DNA from 4 places in the Paenibacillus sp. J22FR21 genome. Region 4 is predicted to be linked to each of the others. Evidence: riboswitches for the same ligand, from Rfam matches in the RefSeq annotation. Region 4 holds a riboswitch; each other region holds the start of a gene.
What was found. Region 4 has a riboswitch for cyclic di-GMP ahead of AC0YNS_RS12280 (methyl-accepting chemotaxis protein). Riboswitches for the same ligand answer to the same signal wherever they lie in the genome.
Positions count from the first base shown of each region.

Region 1: linked by a shared signal. The riboswitch ahead of AC0YNS_RS13585 (ATP-binding protein) and the one ahead of AC0YNS_RS12280 (methyl-accepting chemotaxis protein) in region 4 are both predicted to bind cyclic di-GMP.
Region 2: linked by a shared signal. The riboswitch ahead of AC0YNS_RS12775 (putative bifunctional diguanylate cyclase/phosphodiesterase) and the one ahead of AC0YNS_RS12280 (methyl-accepting chemotaxis protein) in region 4 are both predicted to bind cyclic di-GMP.
Region 3: linked by a shared signal. The riboswitch ahead of AC0YNS_RS16980 (PilZ domain-containing protein) and the one ahead of AC0YNS_RS12280 (methyl-accepting chemotaxis protein) in region 4 are both predicted to bind cyclic di-GMP.

Region 1 is NZ_JBWDNJ010000003.1:662,194-667,746, forward strand. Features, by position in the region: gene AC0YNS_RS13570 (sugar phosphate isomerase/epimerase family protein) at 1-326, shown strand, start outside; gene AC0YNS_RS13575 (AraC family transcriptional regulator) at 344-1,213, opposite strand; gene AC0YNS_RS13580 (Gfo/Idh/MocA family protein) at 1,380-2,459, shown strand; cyclic di-GMP riboswitch class I at 2,653-2,746, shown strand; gene AC0YNS_RS13585 (ATP-binding protein) at 2,833-4,614, shown strand; gene AC0YNS_RS13590 (bifunctional diguanylate cyclase/phosphodiesterase) at 4,604-5,553, shown strand, end outside.
Region 2 is NZ_JBWDNJ010000003.1:468,452-474,004, reverse strand. Features, by position in the region: gene AC0YNS_RS12785 (AraC family transcriptional regulator) at 1-746, opposite strand, end outside; gene AC0YNS_RS12780 (GntR family transcriptional regulator) at 765-1,907, opposite strand; cyclic di-GMP riboswitch class I at 2,170-2,271, shown strand; gene AC0YNS_RS12775 (putative bifunctional diguanylate cyclase/phosphodiesterase) at 2,391-4,604, shown strand; gene AC0YNS_RS12770 (hypothetical protein) at 4,663-4,974, opposite strand; gene AC0YNS_RS12765 (hypothetical protein) at 4,971-5,291, opposite strand; gene AC0YNS_RS12760 (alpha-helical endospore appendage domain-containing protein) at 5,291-5,553, opposite strand, start outside.
Region 3 is NZ_JBWDNJ010000004.1:332,787-338,339, forward strand. Features, by position in the region: gene AC0YNS_RS16975 (O-antigen ligase family protein) at 1-1,675, opposite strand, end outside; gene AC0YNS_RS16980 (PilZ domain-containing protein) at 1,827-2,540, opposite strand; cyclic di-GMP riboswitch class I at 2,670-2,773, opposite strand; gene AC0YNS_RS16985 (HD-GYP domain-containing protein) at 2,805-3,887, opposite strand; gene AC0YNS_RS16990 (GGDEF domain-containing protein) at 3,924-4,610, opposite strand; gene AC0YNS_RS16995 (histidine kinase N-terminal 7TM domain-containing diguanylate cyclase) at 4,623-5,553, opposite strand, start outside.
Region 4 is NZ_JBWDNJ010000003.1:344,157-349,709, forward strand. Features, by position in the region: gene dgoD (galactonate dehydratase) at 1-936, shown strand, start outside; gene AC0YNS_RS12270 (acyl-CoA thioesterase) at 1,266-1,655, shown strand; gene fumC (class II fumarate hydratase) at 1,865-3,244, shown strand; cyclic di-GMP riboswitch class I at 3,352-3,443, shown strand; gene AC0YNS_RS12280 (methyl-accepting chemotaxis protein) at 3,518-5,053, shown strand; gene AC0YNS_RS12285 (aldolase catalytic domain-containing protein) at 5,160-5,553, shown strand, end outside.

The DNA.
Region 1 (5,553 bases), 320 kb from region 4:
GCTCTGTGGCCGAAGCTGTTTATTTGGCGAAACAAATTAATCATCCTGCCATTCGGGTGCTGGCTGATTTCTATCACATGGATGAGGATAGCGAAGCGCTGGACACATTGACTGCTAATAAGGACTGGCTTGCGCATATTCACATCGCAGATACGGGCAGACTATCACCGGGAACCGGGCGATATCCATACGCGGACTTTGCCGCACAGCTGACAGCAGCAGGCTACAAGGGCGGAATTTCCGCGGAATGCAGCCTTCAGCAACCAGACGAGGAATTATCGGCTAGTCTGACTTTCATGAAACAACAATTCCATCGGCTGGGCTGATTTCCTGGACATTACGGTTAAGCGCGGTTCCACTCCAGCATTTTCTTCTGAAATTGCTTTGGGGAGCAATCATTGTATTTCTTGAACATTTTGTAGAAATGGGCCATGTTCGGCATGCCGATCCGGTCCCCTACCTCGGAGACGCTGAGGTCCTTCGTGAGCAGAATACGTTCGGCCCATTTGATCTTGCGATAATTCACATACTCTGTGAAGGACATCCCGATCGCCTTCTTGAAGAATTTCACAAAATAATAGTAGCTCATATTGGCGAGCTTCGAAACTTCTTCTACTTGGATGCGGTCGGTCAGATGTTCTTCCACATAGTCAATCACACCTCGCAGACGAGCACGATCAAAGTCATCATGATCAGCAAGCACTTTCCTGGAATCTCCCCGGATGAGCAGAAGGAGCAGCTTCTTTATGTACATGCTGACGGCAAGCTCATACCCGCTTTGCTTGGTCGTGACTTCTTGCAGAATGCCGCGGATACATTCCGACGCCTCTGCTCGTGCGGATTCATCTTCTTGAAAAATGTAGTTGGCTCGGCTGAGCGGATTCTTCGTTTCGGAGAAAAATCGCATATAAGGCATTGAGCTTTGGTCAATAAATTGCTCCAAATCGAACTGCAAGACGATATAATTCAGCGGGCTGCTCATGCTGCGATCGCGATGAAGCTGCCTTGCACCGATCAATGCGATGTCGCCCGTTTGTAGTTTTATGCACTCATCTTCAATATTTACGTCAAGTTCGCCGGTGATCACAAGCAGCAATTCGATTTCTCGATGATAATGCCAATTGATAAATAGATCGTTATTCCGCAGGGATTGGAACACTTTGATGGAGAGCAGCGGGTTCTCGTAAACGACCTTCTCATTATAAAATTCCACGGTACCATCCCTTCAATAACAAAATCACATAAAACCATACCTATATAGCGCCTATATTTTAGTGGACAAGTTCGGATATACTGTAGTCATTGTATGTCTCTCTATCTAGCTGACACACATACTACAAATTATATCATTTCGAGGCTCATGGAGGTAGAAATTTAAAATGTCAAAAGTACGTGTAGGCATTATTGGCTGCGGCGGTATCGCCAACGGTAAACATCTCCCAAGTTTGGCCCAAGTCAAAGACGCTGAAATCGTAGCTTTCTGCGATATCATTGTTGAGAAGGCTGAACAAGCAAAAGCGAAATACGGTACAGAAGAAGCAAAAGTATATTCTGACTATAAAGAATTGCTTCAAGACGGATCGATCGACGTCATCCACGTTTGTACGCCTAACGATTCCCATGCGGTTATCTCCATCGACGCATTGGAAGCTGGCAAACACGTGCTTTGCGAGAAGCCAATGGCTAAAACAGCTGCTGACGCTCGTAAAATGCTTGAAGTAGCACAACGTACCGGCAAAAAACTCAGCATCGGTTACAACAACCGTTACCGCGCAGACAGCCGTTACCTGAAAGAAGCTTGCGATGCAGGCGAGCTTGGCGAAATTTACTTCGCTAAAGCACATGCAATCCGTCGTCGTGCTGTTCCGACATGGGGCGTATTCTTGGATGAAGAGAAACAAGGCGGCGGACCGCTTATCGATATCGGTACTCACGCACTTGACCTTGTATTGTGGATGATGGACAACTACAAGCCGAAAGTCGTTCTTGGCCGCGCTTACCACAAGCTGTCCCAAAACGAGAATTCTGCGAATGCTTGGGGCCCATGGGATCCAAAACAATTCACAGTTGAAGATTCCGCTTTCGCTATGATCACAATGGAGAACGGTGCAACTGTAATCCTTGAATCCAGCTGGGCGCTTAACTCGCTTGAAGTCGATGAGGCTAAAGTTTCCCTCAGCGGTACTAAAGCAGGCGCTGACATGAAAGACGGTCTTCGTTTCAATGGCGAGCACAACAGCCGCCTATATGTAAACAAAGTTGAACTGAACAGCGGCGGCGTTGCTTTCTATGAAGGCGCGAGCGAAACTGCAGAAGTTCTTGAAGCTAGCATGTGGATCGATGCAGTTAAGAACGACAAAGAAACTTTCGTTAAACCAGAGCAAGCGCTTGTGGTTTCCGAAATTCTTGAAGCGATCTACGAGTCTTCCCGTACGGGCAAGGCTGTATACTTCGAGTAGTAGAACAACCAATGAAGCCGGAGATGGCCTTGTCATCTTCGGCTTTTTTTGCATCGTTAATGATGTTACATATTTTTTGGGAGTTCGACAAAATCAGTCAAAGTTCTACGTTATTCGCTCTGTACAGTTCTGTGAAAACACCTATAATGAGAATTAAAAACGAATAATCTAGAAAAATTTTACAACTAAATACCTAAGATAAGGGCAAACCATAGGAAACTATGGGACGCAAAGCCGTGGCCTAAGGGATCACTTTCTGTGATGCTAAGGTAGACAAGGCTGCCGAGTAGATGGAATCCATCCTATTCGGGTGGTTTTTTTATTGCCATTTTGCATCCTGCATGCTAAGTCAATGATCCGGAGGAAGGTTAGCATGGCACCCATCGCACTCGTCGCCATTTCATTCGTACTCGTATTCAGCTCTTCCTTAATCCTCTTTCATCTTTACGGGCGCATGAATGCAGCCAGGTACACGACTTTCTTTTGGCTTATGAGTGCTGCTTTTGTTTTTAGTATCGGGGTTTGGTCCATGCACTTTGTGGCCTTGCTGGCGTATCCGTTCCCGGTTAAGGTGATGTATCATTTCGGTTATGTGTTTCTCTCGATGGGTGTTTTAATCGTCTTGTCGGCGTTAGCGCTTCTCTTGTTCGAACGTGCTTCAGGGCGAAATCGGACAAGCTTGCTCGTTCTAGGCAGCCTGGTACAGACGTGTGGCATCGTAGGGATGCACTACATCGGGATGAGAGCCATCAAAGCCCATGCGACGCTTCATTATCAGTCATCCACAGGTTTTATTTCAATCGTCGTTCTGGCTCTCGTGCTTGGTTTCATCTTCACAAGACAGCGATTCCAACTCCATCGGCAAAGCCGGTTGCGGCAGTTCATCCACGCTCTATCGCTATCCGTCGCTATTGAATTTCTGCATTACAGCAATATGCCCATGATGCATGGCATTACAACGCTGCATGCAGGTGAATCTGTGGCTTTATCGCAAAATCAGTTCTTTCTCGCCATTAGCATAAGTTTGATCGTTTCCGTCATCTGCATGTATTCGATCGTCATTATGATGATTGACAGCCGCTTAAAGCAAAGTGAAGAACGACTTAAACGGATGAATGAAGCCTATTCGCATATTTTAGATTCTGTGGCTGAGGGGATCTACCGTTTGGACGAGCGTGGCAAGGTTATCTTCTGGAATCAAGCCGCTGTGAACTTAACCGGGTTTGAGGCGAACGAAGTACTCGGGCGTAAGGTTGGGCTTCGGGCTATTAAGCCTGCGGGTGAGGAATGGGACCCTATCGAGAAGGTTCATCGCACCGGCAACGCTGAATATGTGGCGGATGACTTGTTTCGCCGGAAGAATGGTTCGACGTTCCCGGTGGAATATCATATTACGCCTATGCAAGGTAAAGGTGAAGGTGAACAAGCCGGTGTTGTTATAAACTTCACGGATCTGACGCAGCGCAAAGAGCAAGAGTCGTTCATTGTGGAGTCGGAGAAGCTGTCGATGGCAGGCCAGCTGGCTGCAGGTATCGCACATGAGATTCGAAACCCGCTTACGGCGATTAAAGGATTTATGAAGCTGTTTCAGAACGGGATGACCAAAATGGAGTATGTCACCATTATTACGTCTGAGATTGTTCGCATGGAAGGCATCATCAACGAGCTGCTCCTGCTTGCGAAGCCGCAAATCAGCCGGTTTCAAGCGACTAATCTATGTGAGCTGCTAGCCGCTGTCTATACGCTGCTGGAATCACAGGCTAATCTAAACAATGTGGATATCAAGCTGCATTTCTCGGAGCCGGAGCTGCATGTCTATTGCGATGAAAGCCAGATCAAACAAGTATTTATCAATCTCATCAAGAACGCAATCGAAGCAACGGAGGGCGGCGGCGAAATTCGGGTTGCCGTAGAACGGGTCGGCAACCAGTTGATAACCTCGATTGCAGACACTGGCTGCGGTATTCCGGGGGAAGTGCTTGAGCAGGTGGGAAGACCCTTTTATACGACGAAGGAGCAGGGAACTGGACTTGGACTTATGATCAGCAACAAAATCATTTCCAGTCATGGCGGGACAATTTCTATTGCCAGCAAGATGGGAGAGGGCACGACGTTTCAAGTAACACTCCCTGGGGGGTATCGAAATGGTGCATAATCATATCGAAGGAAGCTACAACTGGTTCTTGGTATGTCTGTCGTTTATTATTGCGCTGTTCGCTTCCTATACGGCATTGAATATAGCCAGACGCGTGCTGTTGTCTGAGGGCTGGAAGAAGAGAGGATGGCTGCTGGGCGGAGCAGTCGTTATGGGTGTTGGGATTTGGTCGATGCATTTCATCGCGATGCTCGCTTTTCATTTGCCAAGCGGAGTGACCTATGATTTTGTAACCGTTCTCGTATCGATTGGTGTTTCTATTGTCGGCGCTTTTATCGGTTTCGGTATTGCCAGCCATTCCGGTCGCGGTACGCTGAGACTGATTGTGGGTGGTACCATTATGGGGCTTGCAATCACCGGCATGCATTACATTGGCATGTATGCCTTGACGGGAATTACGGTTACTTATAGCCCCTATATCTTCACACTTTCGATACTTATTGCCGTGCTGGCATCGATTGTTGCCTTACTTTTCTCCTTCCGCAGAAATAATCATTATTGGCTGAGCGGCTTCATCATGGGTATCGCTGTCACAGGTATGCATTATACGGGCATGTCAGCGGCTCGAATGTCGATGCCGGTCAATATGCTAAGTCGTACGGCCGATGCGCAGGCAATGGATTTTATCGAAATGGCGATCTATGTAGCCTTTGGCACAATCGTGATTATGGCTGTCAGCTTGATCAGCTCGATGAATGTCGATAAGAAGCTGTCCGAGCAATTGTCGCTTAAAGGCTCGATACTGGAGTCGGTGATCGACTGCCTAATCATGTTTGATCATAAAGGAGCCATATTTGAATTTAATCCGGCAGCGGAGAACCTCTTCGGTTATTCGCGAAGCGAGGTCATCGGCAAATCGATTGAAGAGGTGCTGATGCCTGGGCTGCCTCGAGATATGACGTCGAAGAACGGAATGCTGTGCAGCGGTGATATAACGGT
Region 2 (5,553 bases), 120 kb from region 4:
GTATTCGCGAATGTTGAGGTTTGTACCGGATTACCCGGATCGGTCTCAATCAGCCCATTGCCGCTGTCCAAGATGTAGAGCTCACTTCGCGCGCCGGCCTCAATCCGGTTAATCGCACGGATGTTATCGACGAGCCAGTCCAGCTTTATGTTCAGAATGATGGCGCCATCCATACGGTTATCGCGATCCGTCGTCTCATACATCACATAGCTTAATACCGTATTCGCAGCAGCTCCGGCTGCGCCTTGATCAGCGGCTTCCGCACTGCGTCGCACGATTGCACGGAGCACCGGAATGTTCGTATAGCTTTGCAATACTTTATCGAGCTCTGCGTCCTTATGATACAAATCGCCATATGTCGAGTAATATAGTTTCTTATGATTGTTATAGATGTAGATGGACTGAATGAATGGATTGTTCGCCACAATCGTCGCGTTTAGTTTATTAATGACATTCAAATGCTCGTACGTTTCCTCATCGTTCAAATACATAAGCGCCTTCACGTCGTTGCTGCCATAGGTGGAGAGGGTAATATTGCGAATCATCGTATCGAGATAATCGATGTTGTATTTCATCTGCGAGAGTACCTTCTGGCTGTTCTCGTATTCGCTCTTGAACACCTTCTTCTCTACATTCACATACACAAGCGTGGAGAACGAAACGACGATTAGCAAAATAATGCTGGTGATCCACAAGAATATGCGCAGCAAATATTTCTTCTCTTGAAACAGACGAATGAAGCTCATAAGCAAGTACCACCCTTGTTATTCAATCTTTGCTTCCCAAACCGAACTGCCGTAATGAATGTCCGCTTTGCATATATGCCCGGCAACCGCAATCGGCTGCTTGCCTTCTGCCGCGTGCAATAACTGAAGGGCAGCACTTCGTCCCATATCATAGAAAGGCTGGTTCGCACCTGTAATATCCAGTCGGAGTTTCCCGTTCAACCCCTGCGCATCATAAGTAACAAAGGACATCTCGTCCGGGACGCGCTTGCCAAGCCGCTCAAGTGCAGCGAGCGCAGCCTCGGCAATCTGATCATTCGCTGCAAATACAGCCGTGTACCGCGTCATCTCCAGTGCATTCGCAAGCCGAGCAACAAAGTCTTCGAACTCGCTCTCGAAATTCTCGAACCGGGTCGGGATGCATAAGTCGTATTCAGCTTCAAAAGAAACGCCTGCTTCAATAAACGCTTGTCTCATGCCAAGCAGCCGTTCATAGAACGTGCTGAGGTCCGAATTGCGTACGAATGCAATCCGCCGATGTCCCTTGGCAAGCAGCAATTTCGTAAGCGAATACGCGCCTGAAGCGTTATCGCTCGTCACAAAAGGAATATCGGTGTCCCATACGCGCCTATCCAGAAAAATGACCGGAATGCCGCAACCCGCTAACTCCTCGTAGATCTGCCGACTGCGAGGCTCGTCCTGGCCGCCGTGAATCGGACTCAGAATAATCCCCTCCACTCGCCTTGCAATCGCGCTCGCAACGAATGACTCCAGCTTATCTAGGCTGCGATTATCGCTGCTGCTCATGAGCTGATAGCCCTTCGGCTGAAGCACATCCTCGATCCCGCGCAGAGCGGCTCCCCATAGCGGATTATCGATACCGATAACCGATGCAGCAATGAGTCCGCTCCCGTTCCCATTCCCGCTCCTTATTCGACTGGTCGGCTGAGACAAGAGCCCTCCATCTGCCAAATATGTACCTCGGCGATTATCTCGTGTCAGAAGCCCTTCCCCACACAATTCCTTAATCGCCTTCTCTATTGTATTAACGCTGGATTGATAGGACTCCGCCAAATTCCGGCTGGAAGGCAGGCGTGAAGTGTCCCTCCACTCTCCAGCATGTATGCGCTTTCGAATATCTTCCTTAATCCGGTGATACGGGAATATAGTCAGCCTATTCACCTTCATCTCTGCTAGATTAGCTTGACTATATGATATGTGTATCATCTGTGTCAATCCAGAGTCTGAAATTGATGAACCACATGTATATAGGCCTACTTTTATGAACCTTTAGTCCTTCACTTACGCAACTAAGACATCAATATCACCTATAAATACCAACTCTATCCTTTTAAATAGGTTCCAGAGACTCATTCGCTAGTTTGAGATATTATGGAAAATAGAAATAGCGCTAAATTCCTACATTATTCGTCAAAACTGAATCATTTTTCGCAGGCAAACCCTACGAAAGCAGGGGACGCAAAGTCAATAGGTCTAAGTCTATTCTCCTATAAATGCAATGAGATACGACAGCCAGACTGCCGAAGTTAATCTGCTGACCTTGGTTCTCCAAGCGGGAAGATGCGTATCGGTCTGTTACCGCCATCTTGCTTCGAGCCCGAGGATTTTTGTATACCTATTTGACGTAGAAAGGATGTGTACGGCTTGGCAACCCCTTACGAGCAGTTTAGTTCTAAGCTTCTGACATACACATTAATATTCCTTATTCTGTCTTCTATTCCCATATATGTAACCGTTCTTGCACTTGAGCTAATTACCTTTCAAGTCTTTATTCGATTCGTCGCTTCCGTTATCCCGCTTGGCGTTGTGCTCTACTTCATTTACCGACAAACCTATCAAACGCTCAAAGGAAAAGTCATTATTTCAGCCTATTCGTTCCTGCTCTGCTTCATCGTCATGTGGTTTATCCCAACATCAAACTCCGGCACCGTGGTTTTCCTCTTTGCGCTTCTCTCCCTCATCTATCTGGACCGCTTTGTGACACTAATGGCAAGTGGATATGGCATCCTTGTACTCATCACCCATCAATTATTCAACCCCTATATGCTCGCAACGGATCTGCTCTACCGAATTGTTCAATTCACCTTGTTCACCATGAGCTGTATCACCTGTGTCAGCGTTTGCATCATTGGACGCCGAATCATCGCACATGCGCAGCGAAGCGAGAAGAAAGCGCTGGATAACGAGAATCGGTACCGGCAAATTTTCGAGCTGTCTCCCGAAGCTAATATTGTACAGATCGACTATAAAATCGTTCACATGAATCGATCAGGGCTAACGATGTTAGGCGCACAGCATCTGGATGAGTTAGTCGGCGTCAATGTGTTTGACATCGCATTGCCGGAGTATCACGAGATGATGCGAACCAAATCAACCGACCTCATAGAGGGCCACACTGCCGTTAATCACGCGGAGCTCTGCATTTACAAGCTAAACGGTGAAGTGATCGACGTTGAAACCAATTCCATCTCGATTCTATTTCACAATCAGCCCGCGATCCTATCAAACTTCCGAAATATAACGGAAACGAAGAAGGCTCGTGAAACCATCAACTATATGGCCTATCACGATCAACTGACTGATCTTCCCAACCGCTATCAATTAATAACGAAGCTCGATGCAGAGCTCCGGTATGCGGTACACAAACCATGCAGCTTCGCTCTCCTGTTCCTTGATATGGACAGGTTCAAATCCATCAACGACACATTCGGTCATCCACTGGGGGACCGTCTGCTCAAGAGCTTCGCGAAACGGCTTCAGGCATCGCTGCAGCCAGCTGCATTTGCGGCCAGACTTGCCGGCGACGAGTTTGTCATCCTGCTGCCGAATATCGATGCTGAAACGGTGGGGACGCTTGTTGGCCCTCTGCTGGAGCGGCTCTCTGAACCTTTTATTCTCAGAGGTCAAGAAATCATCGTTACGACAAGCATCGGAATCGCTATGTATCCCAAAGACGGGAAGGATGCCGATACGCTTCTGATTCTCGCAGATGCGGCTATGTATGCGGCTAAGAGGCGGGGAAGAAACAACTACGCCTTCTATAGTAATGAGATGAACGAAGTTAATTTACGGAAAATGATGCTGGAGCAGGACTTGCGCAAAGCACTGCAGCAGGGAGAGCTGCATTTGCTCTATCAGGGCAAGAAGGATTTGCAAGCTGGCAGTTTGAACGGCTTCGAGGCTCTCCTTCGTTGGACGCATCCCAAGTTCGGCGCCGTTCCTCCGGCTGAATTTATTCCGCTTGCGGAAGAAACAGGGCTTATTGTTCCGATAGGAGAGTGGGTCATACGGCAGGTATGTAATCAAATCAATGCTTGGAAGCAAGCGGGCTTGTCTCCTTTGCCGGTGTCCGTGAACTTATCGGTTCGCCAATTCAAACAGGACAACCTGATTGATATGCTGAAGGCGATCCTGCTCTCCACTGCGGTTGAACCACGGCTCATTGAACTTGAAATTACAGAGAGCGTTGCTTCATCGAATTTCGAAGCCCCGCTTATTGAGAAGCTGCATGAAATGAAGGCGCTCGGCGTTGCTATTTCGATTGATGACTTCGGAACCGGATACTCATCGCTTAGCTATCTGCGCCTTTTTCCCGTGGACACCCTTAAGATGGACAAATGCTTCATTCGCAATATTGGTCACAATCAAGATGATCTGGCAATCGTCACGGCGATCATCGGTATGGCTCATAGTCTCAAGCTTCAAGTCCTCGCTGAAGGGGTTGAGAACGAGACTCAGCTTGCACTCTTAAAGGAACAGCGCTGCGACGGTGCTCAAGGCTATCTCATCGGCTACCCTATTGCGGCTGAGGAAGTGGAGCTGCTGATTACTCCGGTCCATGAGCTAAGCAATTCGTAGGGGAGTACAAGCCCGTTCCTATGATGGCCCGAACTCCCTCCAAGCTGCTTGATCATCATTAGGTTTGCTGTTCATAGGCGAGCTGATGGCCATCCTCGAATCCTTTGGCAAAGCCGAGGTTATAGCCTTGATTATAAGCATTATCGAAGGCTCGATTATAACCCGGACTGCTTAAACCCCGCTTCCTTCCACGCTTCTGCTTACGCACGGAAGATTTGCCGGTGCCTGACTTCGTGCGTTTGCGCTTCGTAATCGAGGTAGCCTTCTTCTGGCTGCCTGCTGCTGCCTTGCTTGAAGACTTGTTCGGTGTGACCCGTGGTGTGATTGGTGACTTGCTGACGATCTTCCCGCTTATTCCCGCTGCAATCACTTTCCGGTTCCTCCTTTACCTTCCCGTATTGGATGCGAACCAACCTGCACGGCAGCATTCAGCCATGGCTTGGCAGAGCGGCTGTCTCTGCTTCGACTTTGGCTTTGACTGCTCTCCATGGCGCTTACCATTGCGGTAAGCGTCAGCTGCATCGCCTCAAGCCGCTTCATGTTGCGCTGTATGGCTTCTGCCAGACCGGATGCCCGCTCGGCTTCAGCTGCGACGCTGTTCAGAATTCGAGCGACGGCCTGCTGGCTGCGGGAGAGCGACGCTAGCAGTTCGATTCGTACCTCCCGCTCCTTCAAGCTCCAATTCATTAGTGCCTATCACCCATATCAAACGGTCCGTTCAGCATATTTTCGATGCCGTTCATCGGTCCCGCCCCCATCCCCATATCATCCACCTGGCGCAGTGCCGCCTTCAGTACATTGGTCATCCCATGATTGAGCTTCGCAAGCCCGTCAATCACTTCGACAAGCTGATCATGTACCATCATCGAGGACTTCCATTGGTCTTGCTGCTCCGTAAATGCGTCCGGCGTAATATGATTGCACAGCCAAGCGCGTACCTTCTCCGCTT
Region 3 (5,553 bases), on a different contig from region 4:
GTCGAATCCGCGTCCAATACGGATTCCACTCGAGCGCCGCGCGAAGCGCGGCTGTTTGCGCAGCAGCACTGCGAGCGGCTGACACAGCCGCCTCGCGATACTGCACGGCACGGTCGAACCGAACGCTGAGCACAGCAGCGGCGGTTAGACCTACCGCGGCCGCGACAAGCAGCGCGGTCCGCAGCGATCGCAGCGGCGGCGCCGCAAGAATGGCGCGCCTTCCTTCCGCCGTGCTCTCACCGGAGTAGTAGACTACCAGGCTGAGCAGCAAGAGCCAATAATACCCGAAGGACATATCGAAATCCACTGCCGCATGCAGTAGCAGCACACTAATAGGCAGCAGGCCGATCCGATTCGATTGCCACACTTGCCGCAGCAGGAAGAACAGGACCATGGCACAAACCAACAGCCCGACAATGCCAAGATCGAGCGCAATTTCGATGTAACCGCTATGTACTTCATTTCCTACATAAGGGGCTGTCTGTACTTGTGTAAACAGCATGCGCCACGTATCGCCGCCTCGTCCGAAGAACAGTGCTTCTTTCATGAGCAGCCACGCATCCTGATAGAATAACCCCCGTGCGCCGGCCGTCTGGTACCCGCCGCTCAACCGTCCTTGAATGACCGCCGGAAGCAGCATGATCATGCCAAGTAAACCTACAAGCCAGCATCCCCATGCGATCCGGCTAAGCAGCTGCTCTCTTCCTCTTGCCAGCGTCCACTGCAAACCTATAAATCCGGCAAGCGCAGCCACGCAGATAATCAGCAATAGCACGGTTTCTTGTGAAGTCGCACCATGCAGCGCAAACTGGGCATCCACGCCCGCAGCTGTACTTGCATTACCGCTTCGCAAACCTGCTTGAACGACAGCCCGATACGCAGCCCCTCCGCCAATCAAAGCCCAGCCGCTATAGATAAGCCATGCTATGCGCTCTTTACCTCGAAGCATCAGAAGTCCGCCGAACCATACAAACGCGGTTACAAGCCACGCTCCCCTTGATTCGGTCAGGAGCAGTGCCAGGACACCCGGCACTACCGCTGCTGCAGCCCCTATGAACGTTAATGCAGCAGCCCTTGATCGAATTAGCAAGACCAAATAATACAGGAGATAGGCTCCTGCAACAGCACCTAGGAAATTCGGATATTGCATGAACCCGGACAAGCGCGCTCCAACAGCCGACAGCCTTACATCACCGGTAGTCATGATGATCTCAGGGAACGTGATCCATCCCATCCAACCCGCAATTGCGCCAGCGATTACGAAAGCGCCTGAGCCTTGAATCGCTGCAGAAAGCCATCTCAAACGCTGCTGCCGCACAGCCGTGTCGGAGCTGGTACAGAACCAGCTGTACAATGTAATGGCAAAAGCCGCATTGGCCATCCATCGCAATGCCTCCTCGAGGCTGCCAAGCGTGGATGCCGGTCGATGAAACAGGGCAATCCCGTATAACATCGCCATCGCAAGCAGGCCGTAGATTGATAAAGGCACGTGCTGGCTGAACCGTCTGTCCTCTTTCCGAGAATGAACAATCGAACCCGCACCAATGACGAGTATACATACGACCATGATGATCCATTCCCACCGATAAAAGATCGTATCAAAGAACATCCCGTTGCGATAAGCCGAACAAGCCAGTATAATTGCCACGGCTAGCGCAGCCAGTCCACTTCGCATAACCACTTCCCCTTTTGCTCAAACCCCATCTGATTTACGTTATTTTTCCAATTGTACCATAATTGACGGTCCGACTATAAAAAAGAAGACGCTGCCGGATCACCATCATCCGTTCAAACGCCTTCTTATATATGCAACGCTGAAATCGCGTTTATCTGCCCTTCTTAGCCGTTAATTTCTCCTGCTTAAGCTTGAAATAGGCTTCAATTTGCATACGCAGCAAATAAGCTCGAAGCGCCCGCTGCTGCTGCTCATCTAACTCTTGAAAGCGAGCTCCGTAAAACTTCCATTCATTTCCATTATCCTTGCGGATAATTTCAACCTTACAATCCAGTTTAAAGCCCAGTGATAAGCTCACTTCGAGAGTATCACCTTGCGCAAGCGTCGGTGGGCTCATCAAGGAAAACCCTATCCCGGTGTCGCTTATATTTCTAAGCTCTATATCGAAGCTGTCTGTAGCTTCAATCGTCATTTTATTCCCTTTGGAGCCTTCAACCTCTTGCGAATACGTACGCGATATCGTGCCTCTTGCCTCAATATCAATTCGCGGCGATTCCCGTTTCTCATCAAGTCCCGTTAGCGAGCGAGCTGGGAAAATAACCGCAATAGAACCTTCCGCCTTCGCAATAATCGTCGATTGCAGCCGGTGAATGCCGACCGGTGAATAGACGGTTAAACTAACCGGTTCACCGAGCTCGAAGTTCTTGAATTCCGTCAGTTCGATTTCCATCATTTCGCCTTCTGCATGGGCAAGCACCCCTGTGGCAACATAACCTTCTTTCTCGACCATCGTACGGCTGTGGAGCAGTGCTTTCATGGTAAAGGTAGGTTTACTTGATCCGATTCGTTCATTTAAGCCTGACATTTACTTTTCCCCCTTCACATATGAAGAAACGCTCCCGCAACGACAGTACGGCGCTATAAAACAGAAAAAGCGCTTCCTCATGTAATACTGGAGCCGCTTCCGGAACCGCGAGATATCTCGGGTGTTCATTTCGGCAGTCAGGCTGTCATTTGTTCGCTTACATAATGAAGAGCGGACATTTAGACCCTTTAACTTTGCGTCCTTACCTTTCGATAAGTTTGCCAGTATCGATGATATGCAGTTGTCAGCAGAATGCTAACCTACCTACAGTTCTTTCACGATCATTAGTTTATGTTGGTCTTTGAGGTCGATCTGATATGCTGTAGCAGGCGCTGTTCCGTCAGGCTCTCGGATGATCCGAACCGTTGGACGATGAACCGCGAGCGGGTCGTTCAAAGCAACGACGGCAATTTGCCCCGAACTGAGCAGTACCGTTGTTGCAACCGGATAAATGGATATATGCTTACAGAAAATTTTGATCAATTCTAAATCAAAATAGGTGTTTCCAGCAGCGAACAGAAACTCGATCGCTTCCGATGGCGTATAGCGTTTGCGATGCGGCCTTGGAGAAGTAAGCGCATCGTATACATCTGCGATCGCCACGATTTGAGCGTATTCATGAATAGCCTCCCGCTTAAGCTTGCGCGGATAACCTGTCCCATCATATCGCTCGTGATGCTGCAGCGCGCAATGTGCCGAGAGTAAACTAATATCATGCTGCGCTCTGATGATGTTGAAGCCATCCTCGGTATGCTTCTCCATGAGCGCCCGCTCGCTTGGCGTCAATACAGTCGTCTTCGTCAAAATCTCTTTCGGCAGCCGTGTCATGCCGATATCGAACAACATCGCACCCATGCCAAGCTCTTCGAGCTGCGTTCGGTTATACCCTCTGGCTAACCCCATAATGCCTGCAAGTATCGTGACATTCAAGGAATGGTGGAACAAGTAGCTGTCCGCCACGTGAATGTTCGTCAAGCTGACCATAACATCTTCACGTCTAATGAGATCCTGCATAATGTCGCCGAATACCTTACGGAAGGTGCGGCCAAGCTCAGGGGCAATCGTTCGCCCTTTCGTAACTTGTTGATCCATAAGCGTATTCATCGTCTTGTAAATCGTATCCGATGCCGCTTTGTGCGTGCTGTCTTGAATAGCCGTAGTTGGCTCCAAACCCTCTGTCAGGGGATCATCAATGAAAAGCATGTCGATGCCTAAACCAACCAATCTGTCGATAAATCGTTGATTTAACTCCACACCGGCGCCAAGCAATATGTTCCCATTCTCCTGCAAAATAGGGCGAGCTAACTTTTCTCCCGGCTGAACGGAGTTGATGTGAACTTTTCTCATCGGTGTTTATTCCCGCCTTTACCGCTTGCTCCCGGATTAAGCTTGTAAAGCTGTCGGTTCGGTCAACTGCGCTTTACGGACATATTTCTCTGCGTACATTCGTTTGTCCGCAGTTTGCAGCAGCTGGCCAATCTCCATACCGTGTTCCGGAAACGAAGCATGTCCAACCGAAACTGACAATCGTAATCCGGTTCGCAATGAAATGCTAAAGAGCTGTTCGTGAATGAGCTTTACGATTCGATCTATTCCTTTGTCATCTGCATAGGGACAAATAAGGATGAATTCATCGCCGCCCCAGCGGCCGATAATTTCACCGTAGGTTGCGCATTCCGTAAGTGTTCTTGCAATCAACGCAAGCGCGGTATCCCCTTGGTTATGGCCCATACGGTCGTTGACTTCTTTGAAATCATTGACATCGAGCAACATGACCGTCATTTTCTTCCGATTGCGCTTTGCTTTAGTCGCCAGCTTCTTGAAATTGGCCTCGATGAACCTGCGATTATACAATCCTGTTAAACTGTCTAGAATGGAAGCTTCCTTCAATCGATCGTATTTGAGTCCTAAGAAATAACCAATAGGCAGGGCTGCCGCTGCAAATGCAGCGGTACCGATTAGAACAGCGAGAGGCGTAGGTGTCTTACTTGCAAGTAGGCATAAACTCGCTGCAGCTAGTGTTGTTCCACATGATGCCACACACGCTGTAAGACGTCCGTTACGCGACATTCGCAGTCCTCCTTATAAATTCACTACCCGATTACGACCATTGTCTTTGGCTCTATACAATGCGGAATCCACCTTCGAGAACAAGTCTCTAATATAACCTTTGACGTCCTCAATCTGAAGCTCGGACTGTTCTTCCACCACAAGCATTCCCATGCTGATTGTTACAGATACCGGCGAGCGCCCGCGACCTATGGCAATCTCGTTGTTCTGAACAACCTCACGAATACGCTGAGCGAGCATGTCTGCTTGTTCTTTATTCGTATGAGGCAAATAGACCGTAAACTCTTCCCCGCCATAGCGTGCCAATATATCTGTTCTTCTTAATGCGCCACGAACGGCATCGGCCGTTCTCCGAATGACTTCGTCACCGATCACATGACCGTAAGTATCGTTTACGAGCTTGAACAAATCGATATCAAACAATAGGAGCGCAAACGGAATCTTGTAACGAACATTCGTCAGTACCTCATGCTCTAACTGCTGCATCAGAAATCTACGGTTAAAGCAGCCTGTCAGACTGTCTGTAATCGCCATCTGTTCCAGCTTGCGATTCGCTTGAAACAGCTCGTCCTGCATAAAGATGAGTGCACGGTTGCGCTCTTGCATCGAAGCATACTGCTCCTGCGACTTGAAGATAAGCGACTTAAGCTCGGAAATTTCTTGAAACGTGATGACCTTGCCGATCCTGCCTTTATTAACAATGATCGGCCCGACATGCAGGGAGAAGTACTGCTTGTGCGAGTCATCCTGTTCAATCATGATTTCGGTCTGGATTCGCTGAGAAGGGTCCGTCCTATACGCGTGCAGAAACTCTTCTTCATTCACTTTGTCAATATTGCACCAAGTGAGCAGTTCCTCCATATGGAGCGTTTCGCCGATAACAATTTGAAGACGCGGGCTGACAATCCGGTTCATCTCAATGACATTGTCATGCTCATCCAGC
Region 4 (5,553 bases):
ATGTACCGGGGCACGTTCTATCGCGGCGGCCCTGTCCTCGTGAGCGCGATAAGCGGGATCGAGCAGGCGCTGTGGGATATTAAAGGCAAGTTCTACAACATGCCTGTCTATGAAATGCTCGGCGGCAGAGTGCGCGATAAAATCCGCATGTACTGTCACTGCCACGGTGAAACACCGGAAGCGTTCGCAGCCAACGCTAAGCGTAGAGTAGAAGCTGGCTTCAACGCCATTAAAACAGGTGTAGACGCACCGGTACGGCATGTGGATTCGCTGGCTTTCGTGGAGAGCCAAGTGAACAAGTTCATTGCAGCCCGCGAAGCTGTGGGCAGCGGTGTCGACATTGCGATCGACTTTCACGGTCGGGTCAGCCCGGCTATGGCGATTCGCCTTGCCGCGGCACTCGAACCCTATTATCCGATGTTTATTGAAGAGCCTTGCTTGCCTGAGAATGTGGACTCCCTCCTGCGCATAGCACAATCGACAAGCATTCCGATCGCAACGGGCGAGCGGTTGTTTACACGGTGGGGCTTCCGCGAAGCGTTGGAGAAAGGCGCAGTAGCAATCGTTCAGCCGGACCTATGCCATGCAGGCGGAATCTTCGAAGGACGCAAAATCGCCGCAATGGCGGAAACGTACTACGCTTCCATCGCACCGCATAATCCGCTTGGACCGATTTCGCTTGCGGCCTGCTTGCAGCTCGATGCTTGTACGCCGAACTTCTTGATCCAAGAGCATCCGTCTATGGCGGAGAAGTGGGACCTTGGAGAAGGCTACTTGAAGAAGCCGTTTGAAGTTATCGATGGTCACGTCGCTATCCCGCAAGGGCCTGGCCTCGGTATCGAAATTAATGAAGAAGCGCTCATTGAACGCGGCTACGCAGGCGACTGGGATACACCTCGTCTGGCGTACGACGATGGCTCGTTCGCAGAGTGGTAAAATGATAGGCCGTTCTCTCCGGTAGGTTCGGAGAGAGCGGTCTTCTTGCTGTTTTGCATGGTGAATGATAGAGAAGCTTAATGGTTAGTTTGAAAACTTGAGAGTTCGATATTTCGACTCTCAGCCGTGTATCGGCATATTTTCTGCGCTGAGAGTTCGTTTTCTGCACTCTCAGCGTCTAGCGCGGGGAGCGGAATATTGCCTTTTCATGACTAGTTGATTTGGCACTCTCCACTCGCTTTGACAAGCATACTCTCGCCCGCTAACATGAAGGCAACTAGGTCTGATCTGTACAAGGCGGCTGCAACAACGGAGGAGTGTGTGGATCGATGCAAGCGAATCTGGAGCTAATCGTCCGTTCAACGGAAATCGATGTGAACGGGCATGTGAACAATGCCAAGTACTTGGAATATCTCGAATGGGGACGGGAAGCATGGTATGAGCAGGCGGGCTTGCACTATGATGTGTTACTTGCGATGGGTGTTCAGACGGTAACGGTCAATATCAATATCAACTATCGCAAGGAGTGCAGGCAAGGCGATCGGTTGACGGTTACAACATCCCCGGAGCGGGCCGGGCGTAGCAGCTATGTGCTCAAACAGGAGATCGTGAACGAGAAAGGCGAGCTATGCGGGGACGCGGTCGTTACTTGTGTGACGATGGATTCCAACACGCGCAAGAGCCGGGAGCTGCCTCCGGAACTAAGAGGTCAGTTTTAAATGTTGCGATAGAATGCAACTTCGCCCCTGGATCAGCCAATGACACGGAATCGCAGTTGCGAGGTTTCAGACAGAAGCCGTATTGCAAGCCCGCAAATAGGCAATCATGGGAAAGAGGCGATGCATGCTCGTAGATGCATCGCCTCTTTCATAGGGTATATAGAGAGTAAGCCGAAACAGAAATAATCCGTAATGAGGAGGTAGTCGCGATGAGCGATTTTCGCATGGAGAAGGATTCTATGGGTGAGATACAGGTTGAGGCGCACCGGCTGTGGGGAGCGCAAACGGAGCGCAGTCTGCACAATTTTCGAATCGGTACGGAGAAGATGCCGCGCGAGTTAATTACCGCTTTCGCTTATCTGAAGAAAGCAGCAGCAACCGTGAACGGAAGCTTGGGGAAGTTGGATGCCCTTAAATCAGAAGCGATTGCGGCTGCAGCGGATGAGGTGATTGCAGGAAAGTGGCAGGATGAGTTTCCGCTTGCTGTATGGCAGACCGGGAGCGGCACGCAGTCCAACATGAACGTCAATGAAGTGATAGCAAGACGTTCGGCACAGCTGCTCCGGGAGAAGGGGCAAGAAGCAACCGTTCATCCCAACGATGATGTCAACCGCTCGCAGAGCTCCAACGATACATTCCCCACCGCGATGCATATCGCCGCGCTGATTGCGGTAGAGGACCTCGTCCTGCCGGCGATTGCGCAGCTGAAATCCACACTCGAGCAGAAGAGTGCTAGCTTCATGGAGGTCATCAAAATCGGCCGCACCCATCTGCAGGATGCCACACCGCTTACGCTCGGCCAGGAAATCAGCGGCTGGGTTCGGATGCTGGAGAAAGGGGAGCGTAATATCAGAGCAAGCCGCGAGGAGCTGCGTGAGCTTGCCATCGGAGGCACAGCCGTGGGAACGGGCCTGAATGCCCCGCAGGGCTTTAGCGAGAAGGTGTCGGCGGAGATCAGCCGCCTCACAGGCAAGAACTTCATCAGCGCGCCGAACAAATTTCACGCGCTGACGAGCCACGACGAGATCGTCTTCGTACACGGCGCAATTAAAGCGCTCGCCGCGGACTTAATGAAGATCGCGAACGACGTGCGCTGGCTCGCAAGCGGACCTCGCTGCGGGATTGGCGAGATTCGTATCCCGGAGAACGAGCCGGGCAGCTCCATTATGCCGGGGAAGGTCAACCCAACGCAGTGTGAGGCGCTGACGATGGTCGTCTGTCAGATCATGGGCAATGACGCGGCAATCGGCTTCGCGGCCAGTCAGGGAAACTTCGAGCTGAATGTGTTTAAGCCTGTCATCATTCACAATTTCCTGCAGTCGACCCGTATTCTCAGCGACGCGATTCGCTCCTTCGATGAGCATTGTGCGGTCGGCATTGAGCCGAATCGGGAAGCCATCGCTCGGCATCTAAACGAGTCGTTGATGCTCGTCACGGCGCTGAATCCTCATATCGGCTATGAGAATGCGGCGGCCATTGCCAAGTCCGCTCACAAGGAGGGCCTGACGCTTCGCGAGGCTGCCATTCGCAGTGGGCTTATTACGGCAGCCAAGTTCGACGAAGTGGTGAGAGCAGAAGAGATGATCTGACAAATTCGACAAAACAATACAAATTACGCTATGTACAAACAGGGCTTTCCCCTCATATAATTAACCCTGTTAACAGTACCATGACCATAGTATCCGACTACTTCTTCATATGATAATGGCAAACCAACGGAAACGTTGGGACGCAAAGCCTAGGCCTAAAGCATCGCAATGCAGATGCCATGGTGGACAGGTTACCGAGTGAAAAGGAGTCCATCCTTAACGCGGGTGGACTCTTTTTATATGTATACATATATGGGGAGGTAGGCAAGTTGTATGCTTAGAGAGAAAAACCGTGTCATGTTATTCATTTCTACAATTATTGTGCTATTATCGCTTCTGGTACACGCATTCGATTGGCTCGGTTTCTCCATGCATCATGATCATCAAACGGACATGAATGGTTCTACGTTCCACACTTTCCTTAAGCAAACGTTCTTGGCATTACCGATTATTTTCTTACTGCTTGCCGGGATTTGCATGCGGTTGCAGAAGGAGCAGCAGTCCGTTCCGCTTCTATTGACACTGTCGCTTACCTTCAGCAGCATATCGATCATCTCAGGCGGCAACGGCATGGTGGAATATCATTTCTCCATCTTTATGGTACTCGCTATTATTTTGTACTACGACCTCATCGCAATGCTTCTCATCAGCACCGTTATCTTCGCACTTCAGCATGTACTCGGCTTCTTAATCTTCCCAGACCTTGTCTACGGAACCCGTGATTACTCACTTGCCATGGTCTCCATTCACATCGTATTTGTCGTCTTGTTTATCGGCGCGGTTACCTATCAAATTGTGACGCGCAGAGCATTCATCCTCGCGTTGGAATCGGCCCAACAGCAGAAGATTCAAGCAGCGGTCAAACAAATTATTGAAAATGTGACGGAAACGTCGGACCAAGTGCTCATGAATTCCAAAGAGCTCAGCTGCAATGCGGCTACGCTTAATCTCTTGGCAGGGGATATTGTACAAACGATGCATAAGGTTGATGCCACGGCGCATTTGCAGGAGCATGGCGCACAGACAGGCAAGAGGGTCATCGGAGAGATGCTCCGAGACATCCATACCATTGCCGAAACGTCTGCTACGGTGTCAACTTTCTCCAGTGAGGTAGCGACGGAGGCCGATAACGGAAATGAGGCCATACAGAAGGCTGTCAGGCAGATGACATCGATGAGCAATGCCGTCCAAGAGTCCGCAACCAAAGTAAAGCTGCTCGGTCAGCGTTCGCAAGAAATAGATGACATTACAAGCTTAATTGCAGACATCGCTTCACAAACCAGTCTGCTGGCACTGAATGCGGCGATTGAAGCGGCGCGGGCCGGCGAGCATGGACGTGGGTTTACCGTCGTATCTAATGAAGTGCGCAAGCTGTCTGAACAAACAACTGCCTCTGCCCAGAGAATCGCTGAGCTTGTTCAAGACATTCAGGCTAATAACCGCGCTTCTATCCATTCCATGGATCAAGTCATTGAAGAGGTTGCATCAGGCAACCAAGCCGTATGTGATGCGGGAGCCGCATTTGAACGGATCATGCGATCCATCAAAACCGTCGCAGAGCAAATTCATTATATTTCCGGTGCCTCTCAGCAAATGACAGCAAGCACGAAGCAGTTCAGCGTCAACATTGAGGAAATCTCCCGAATGTCCGTTGAATTAACAGGCAGCGTCAAGACGGTTACGGGCAGCTCGAATGAGCAGCATCAGCTTATTTCCAGATCGTCGGAGCTTGCGACAATGCTGGAGAAATTAAGCGATAAATTGGATCAAACGATGGTCAGCACGAGGAAATCGTTCCGCGCCATTTAATCCGAAGAGTCCTGCAATTCTGACAAAAATGACTTTGCGTTCATAGCCAATATCAAGTATTATGAGTAGAAAAGACAAGATCTGGCTAAAAAGGAGACACAATGCTATGAATGCTTCGAAAAAAAGTCATTGTAAAATCGTCGACTGCACGATCCGCGACGGCGGGCTCGTCAATAACTGGGATTTCAGCGTTGAGTTCGTTCAGCATCTATACAACTCGCTGAATGAAGCTGGCGTCGAGTATATGGAAATCGGGTACAAAAACTCTCCGAAGCTGCTCAAAGGCGCTGAAGATGCGGGTCCATGGCGCTTCCTGGACGACGACTTCCTTCGTAAAGTCATCCCGCAGAAGCTGAATACGAAGCTCTCTGCACTTGTCGATATCGGACGGGTAGATGAGAACGATATTCTTCCACGCGAAGAGAGCATGCTCGATTTGATTCGCGTTGCCTGCTACATTCAAGACGTGCCGAAGGCGCTGGAGCTGGTTAACGTATTCA